2 regions of the Amycolatopsis coloradensis genome follow, and region 1 is predicted to be linked to the other one. Evidence: riboswitches for the same ligand, from Rfam matches in the RefSeq annotation. Region 1 holds a riboswitch; the other holds the start of a gene.

Evidence for each region. A riboswitch is a leader RNA that binds a small molecule or an ion and turns the genes downstream of it on or off. The one in region 1 is predicted to bind glycine.
Region 2: linked by a shared signal. The riboswitch ahead of gcvP (aminomethyl-transferring glycine dehydrogenase) and the one ahead of gcvP (aminomethyl-transferring glycine dehydrogenase) in region 1 are both predicted to bind glycine.

What each region holds. Positions count from the first base shown of each region.
Region 1 is NZ_CP150484.1:5,560,171-5,563,576, forward strand. Features, by position in the region: gene gcvP (aminomethyl-transferring glycine dehydrogenase) at 1-2,138, opposite strand, end outside; glycine riboswitch at 2,309-2,410, opposite strand; gene LCL61_RS26095 (MerR family transcriptional regulator) at 2,457-3,038, opposite strand; gene LCL61_RS26100 (TetR/AcrR family transcriptional regulator) at 3,337-3,406, shown strand, end outside.
Region 2 is NZ_CP150484.1:7,093,181-7,096,586, forward strand. Features, by position in the region: gene gcvP (aminomethyl-transferring glycine dehydrogenase) at 1-1,521, opposite strand, end outside; glycine riboswitch at 1,664-1,757, opposite strand; gene LCL61_RS32935 (hypothetical protein) at 1,904-2,278, opposite strand; gene LCL61_RS32940 (3-oxoacyl-ACP reductase) at 2,581-3,348, opposite strand; gene LCL61_RS32945 (aldehyde dehydrogenase family protein) at 3,392-3,406, opposite strand, start outside.

The DNA of each region.
Region 1 (3,406 bases):
ATGCAGAAGGTCTTGTGCAGGTTCAGATGGGAGACGTCGGCGCCGAACTTCCCGTACTGCGCCACCCCGATCAGCGCGTTCAGGTTCGCCCCGTCGACGTACACCTGACCGCCCGCGTTGTGCACCAGCGCGCAGACCTCACGGACGGTGCCCTCGTAGACGCCGTGCGTCGAGGGATAGGTGATCATGATCGCGGCGAGGTCGTCCGCGTGCTCGTCCACAGTCGACCTGAGGTGGCCGAGGTCGATGTTGCCCTCGTCGTCGCATTTCACCACGACCACGCGCATCCCCGCCATGACCGCGCTGGCGGCGTTCGTCCCGTGCGCGCTGGACGGGATCAGGCAGACGTCACGCGCCGCGTTCCCGCGCTCGCGGTGATAGGCGCGAATCGCCAGCAATCCGGCGAACTCGCCCTGGCTGCCGGCGTTCGGTTGCAGTGAGACCGCGTCGTAGCCGGTGATGCCGGCGAGCCACCGCTCCAGATCCTTCACGACGGTGAGCAGCCCGGCCGCGTCCTCGGCGGGCGCGAACGGGTGCAGGCCGGCGAACTCCGGCCAGGTGATCGGCTCCATTTCGGCCGTGGCGTTGAGTTTCATCGTGCAGGAGCCGAGCGGGATCATGCTCCGGTCGAGCGCGACGTCCTTGTCGGACAACGACCTCAGGTACCGGAGCAGCGCCGTCTCCGAGCGGTGTGCGTGGAAGACGGGATGCGTCAGATAGTCGCTGGTGCGGCGCAGATCCGGCGGGAAACCGTCCGCGGTGTCCGCGTCGAGCGAGTCCACATCGGACACCGCGACCCCGAACGCCTTCCACACCAGGGAAAGGTGCTCACGGGTCGTCGTCTCGTCGCAGGCGACGGCGACGTGGTCCGCGTCGACGAGCCGCAGGTTGACCCCGAGTTCCCGGGCGGTGCCGACGACCCCGGTCGCGCGGCCGGGGACGGCGACCATCACGGTGTCGAAGAACTCGCAGTGCACGACGTCGACACCGCTCTCGGCGAGTCCTGCCGCGAGCACGGTGGCCATCCGGTGCGCGCGGTTCGCGATGGCGCGCAGGCCTTCGGGACCGTGGTACACCGCGTACATCGACGCGATCACCGCCAGCAGCACCTGGGCGGTGCAGATGTTGCTCGTCGCCTTCTCGCGGCGGATGTGCTGCTCACGGGTCTGGAGCGCGAGCCGGTACGCCGGAGCGCCGTCTGCGTCCTTCGACACCCCGACCAGACGGCCGGGCAGCTGCCGTTCGAGACCCTGCCGGACCGCGAGGTACGCCGCGTGCGGCCCGCCGAAGCCCATCGGGACCCCGAACCGCTGCGTGGATCCGATCGCGACATCGGCGCCGAGCTCACCGGGCGACCGCAGCAGGGTCAGCGCCAGCGGATCCGCGGCCATCACCACCGCCACGCCCAGTGCCTTGGCCTCGCTGATCGTGTGGTCCCATTCGCGGACGACTCCCGACGCGCCCGGGTACGACAGCAGCACGCCGAAGAAGTCGCCGCCCAGGCCCAGTCCGGTGATGCCCTGGGACAGATCCGCGGTCACCAGCTCGATGCCGAGCGGTTCGGCTCGGGTGCGCAGGACCTCGATCGTCTGCGGAAGGGTGTCCTCGTCGACCACGAACCGGTTCGACTTCGCCTTCCCTGCCCGGCGAACCAGCGTCATCGCTTCCGCCGCGGCGGTCGCCTCGTCCAGCATGGAGGCGTTGGCGATCGGCAGGCCGGTCAGGTCGGACACCATGGTCTGGAAGTTCAGCAGCGCTTCGAGGCGACCTTGCGAGATCTCCGGCTGATACGGCGTGTACGCGGTATACCAGGCCGGGCTCTCCAGCACGTTCCGGCGGATCACCGGCGGGGTCACGGTGTCGTGGTAGCCGAGGCCGATCATCTGGACCATCGGCCGGTCGCGCGCGGCCAGCGCGCGGAGTTCGGCGAGCGCGCCGGTCTCGGTGGCGGGCGGCGGCAGATCCGGCGGTGTCGCGGACTCCCGCAGCGACGCGGGGACGGCCCGCTCGGCGAGCTCGTCCAGGGAAGCGACGCCGACGACGGCGAGGATGCGCGCGAGCTCCTCGGCGCCGGGACCGATGTGCCGGTCCGCGAAGGGGGTCCCGGATTCGAGAGCGGCCAGTGAAACGGGCTCCATCGGGGACCTCCCAAGACGCGGGGGTGGGGCCGGGACGATTGTCCTGGCCCTCCCCACTCTGTCCGTACCCCCGAGGGGGCGCCTGAGAGTTTCGCCCGAGTGTTGAGCCGGGCTTGCACCGTCGGCGGGGCCGCCAGGCTGTGACCTGGCGAACCACTTTCCAGAGGCGTCTCTTCCGCGCGGTCCAGGGTGCCTGAGAGGTTCCGGGGAGGACTTGCTCCTTCGGCGCCGAGCTCAACGGTTATCGGCTCGGTCTCTCCCGCGCGGATTCGTCGACCGCGGAAGTGAGCCTACCCTGCCGCCCGCGCGGCTTCATGATCAGCCGGTGCGACGTGCGTTACGGCGCTGCGTGAGCTCGTCCGGCCTGACCGTTTCGATCACGCCGCCGTCGGCTCGCTCGGCCGGGAACTCGTGGATGGTGCCGCTGATCTCCTGCATCGCGCCGCTGACCGCGATCCCGAAGACACCTTGCCCGCCCTGGAGTAAATCGACGATCTCTTCGGGCGAGGTGCACTCGTAGACGGTGGTGCCGTCGGAGAACAGGGTGACCTTGGCGAGGTCACGGACGCCGCGCAGACGCAGGTGGTCGACGGCGACGCGGATGTTCTGCAGGGAGACACCGGTGTCCAGCAGGCGCTTGACGACCTTCAGGACGAGGATGTCCTTGAACGAGTAGAGCCGCTGCGAACCGGAGCCGTGCGCCGTGCGGATGCTCGGCGCGACCAGCTTCGTGCGGGCCCAGTAGTCGAGCTGCCGGTAGGTGATCCCGGCGATCTGGCAGGCGGCGGGCCCGCGGTAGCCGACGAGTTCGTCCGGAAGGGAAGAGTCGGGGAACAGCTCGCCCTGCTCGCCGTCAGCGACCGGAACGAGCGGCTCTTGAGGGCTACCAGCCTCGACCACGCCATGCCTCCCCTCGCCCGACCTGGCGGCCGGCGAACAAAGCCGCGCGGACCCACGTGAGTCCGCACCGGAGTGAACCGTCAAGACGAATGCCCCAGACATCCGAATCACACCTTGGCGATTCACCTTCATTGACGGTAAGCGCGTCCGGCAAAGCGGTCAACGCGACGCGCGGTCCACCTCAAGCTCTTCTTGAGGCTTGCCGGGCGACCGTCCCCCGTTCGGCCGCACGCTTGCCACTTTTACTCAGTCGTGTTATTTTTTACTCATGCAAGTAAATCCCTCCACTCGGAGCGCCATGCAAGAGGTCCAGGCGGAGCTGGGGCTGTCGGTCACCGAGGCGGCCAGGCGGGCCCAGATCATCGGAG
Region 2 (3,406 bases), 1.5 Mb from region 1:
CGGCTCCATCTCGGTGGTGGCGTTGAGCTTCATCGTGCAGGAGCCGAGCGGGATCATGCCGCGGTCGAGCGCGTAGTCGAGGTCGGACAGGCTGCGCAGGTACCGCAGCATCGCGGTCTCGGAGCGGTGGGAGTGGAAGACCTCGTGGGTGAGGTACTCGCTCTCGCGGCCGAGGCCGGCGGGCAGCGCGCTGGCGTCGGCGGCGGGGGTGTCGACACCGAAGGCGTTGAGCACCTTGGCGATGATCGCGGGCGTGGTGACCTCGTCGGCCGCGACGCGGACGTGGTCGGCGTCGACCGGGCCGAGGTTGATCCCGTTCTCGCGCGCGACCGCGACGACCGCTTCGGCCTGTCCGGGCATGCGGGCGAGGACGGTGTCGAAGAAGCCCTCGTGGACGACCTCGACGCCTGCCGCGCGGAGGGCGTCCGCCAGGCCCGCGGCGAGGCCGTGGACGCGGGTCGCGATGCGCTTGAGGCCGTCGGGACCGTGGTAGACCGCGTACATCGCGGCGAGCACGGCGGGCAGCACCTGCGCGGTGCAGATGTTGGAGGTCGCCTTCTCGCGGCGGATGTGCTGCTCACGGGTCTGCAGGGCGAGGCGGTACGCGGGGTTGCCGTCGGCGTCGACCGAGACCCCGACCAGGCGGCCCGGCAGCGAACGCTCGAGCCCGGCGCGGACCGCCATGTATCCGGCGTGCGGACCGCCGTACCCGAGCGGGACGCCGAAGCGCTGAGTCGAACCGGCGGCGATGTCGGCGCCGAACTCACCCGGCGCGGTGATCAGCGTGAGGGCGAGCAGGTCGGCGGCGACGGTGTACAGCGCGCCGGCGGCCTTCGCGGTCTCGGAGATGGCGGAGTAGAAGCCCGCGCCGCGCAGCACGCCGGAAGCGCCCGGGTACTGGACGACGACGCCGAAGAACTCCTCCGGCAGGCCGGTGAGCAGGTCACGGACCTCGACCTCGACGCCCATGGCCTCGGCGCGGGTGCGGACGACCGCGATGGTCTGCGGCAGGCACTCGGCGTCGAGGACGACCTTGTTCGACTTCGCCTTCGACGCGCGGCGCATCAGCATGACGGCCTCGGCGACGGCGGTGGACTCGTCGAGCAGGGAGGCGTTCGCGGTGGCGAGACCGGCCAGCTCCGAGACCATGGTCTGGAAATTGAGGAGGGCTTCGAGACGGCCCTGCGAGATCTCCGGCTGATACGGCGTGTACGCCGTGTACCAGGCCGGGTTCTCCAGCACGTTGCGGCGGATGACCGCAGGGGTGACCGTGTCGTGGAAGCCGAGACCGATCATCTGCGTCATCGGCTTGTTGAGCGCGGCGAGCGCGCGAAGCTCGGCGATGGCGTCCTCTTCGGACGCGGCGGGGGGAAGTTCGAGGTCGCGGGTGACCCGGATCGCGGACGGCACGGCGGCCTGCACCAGGGCATCGAGACTGCCGTAGCCGACCTCGGCGAGCATCTTGGCCTGCTCGGACTCCGAGGGGCCGATGTGCCGGTCGTCGAAGGACGTACTGGTCAAGGGAGCTCCTTGGGTCAGGCGCCGGATAGACCGGTGCGCTGGGAACTCCCCCTCTGTCATGGCACCTGAGAGTTTCACCACCGTTGACGGTGGCTTTCACCTTGGGTGAGACGCACTTGCGCGCCTGCTTTCCAGAGTGGCCTCGCGTGAAGCGGTAGTGAGTACCTGAGAGATTCCGGGGAGTTTGCTCCTTCGGTGCCCCACCACGTTCGTGGGGGCTCTCCCGCTCCAGCTCGACGGCCCTGTCTGAAGTTGTGCGCACACCGTACCTGGCGTGTTCAGCGCGCGTCTACTTCCAGCCGAGCACGTCACTTGCGTGCTTGGAGACGGAACTCGTGAGTTACGCCTCCAAGCACGCGAGTGACGGCTCCAAGCACGGGAGTTACGCGTTCTCCATCATCATTTCGGCGGTGATCGTGCCGCAGAGCTCGGCGCACCGCGTCATCATGTCGGCCGCGTCGGCGAGCTCGGCGTCACCGGTCTTGGCGCACTCCTGGGCGCACATGCGCATCATCTGGGAGGCGAGGCCGCACATCTTCGCGCACATGCGCATCATCTCGAGGTCGGCGACCATGGCGGAGCAGCGCATCATCATGTCGGCGCACATGCGGGACATGTCCGCGCAGGTCACCATCATCATGCCGAGCTTCGCGCCGCCCATCTCCATGCAGCGCGTCATCATCTCCTCGCACCTGACGTGACACTCGTTGCACAGGTCGATGCAGTCACGCATGGCGGTGCTCATCTGCCGGGTCATACTCGGGGCCTCCTGGGTGGTCCTGGATGCTGACTCGCGCTCTCAGGACTACAGCGCAGGTCAGCGACCCGCCATCCCAGCCACCGGGACGAGTGACGGGGGTGCGGGGCGAAAGGGCCCTTCACCGCGTGGCACGTGAGGAAAGGGCCCTTCACCGCACGAGACGCAGGGAAAGCGTCCTTCAGCTCCCGGACAGAGCGCGACGGCCGACCCGAGTACCTGAAGACCCCCTTCCTGTACCCAGGCGCAAGGAAGGAAGCCATCATGTATTTCACCGCATTCAGAGGACTAAATGCAGGGCGTCAGAGCGGGGTGACGTAGGCGCCCGAGATGCCGCCGTCCACCAGGAACTGCGAAGCCGTGATGAACGAGGCGTCGTCGCTCGCCAGGAACGCGACCGCGGCCGCGATCTCCTCCGGCTCGGCGAACCGCCCGACCGGCACGTGCACCAGCCGCCGCGCGGCCCGCTCGGGGTCCTTCGCGAACAGTTCCTTCAGCAGCGGCGTGTTCACCGGACCCGGGCACAGCGCGTTGACCCGGATGTTCTCCCGGGCGAACTGCACGCCCAGCTCCCGGCTCATCGCCAGTACCCCGCCCTTGGACGCGGTGTAGGAGATCTGCGACGTCGCCGCGCCCATCACCGCGACGAACGACGCCGTGTTGACGATCGAGCCCTTGCCCTGCCGCCGCATATGCGGCAGCACGGCTTTGCAGCACAGGTAGACCGAGGTCAGGTTGACCTTCTGCACCTTCTCCCACGCGTCGATGCCCGTGGTGAGGATCGAGTCGTCCTCGGGCGGGGAGATGCCCGCGTTGTTGAACGCGACGTCGACCGAGCCGAAAGTGTCCACAGTGGTCTGGAACAGGGCCTCGACCTGCTCGGCGTCGGTGACGTCGGCCTGCACGAACAGACCGCCGACCTCGTCGGCCGCGGCTTTGCCCGCCTCGGCGGAGATGTCGCCGATGACGACCTTCGCGCCCTCGCTCGCCAACCGCCGCGCGGTGGCGAGACCGATGCCGCTGCTGCCGCCGGTGATGACCGCGACACGGCCCTCGAAACGCTGAACCATTTATTCCTCCGTGCTGATGGTCTTGATACGAAAAGGGACCGGCTCACTCTGTGTTGAT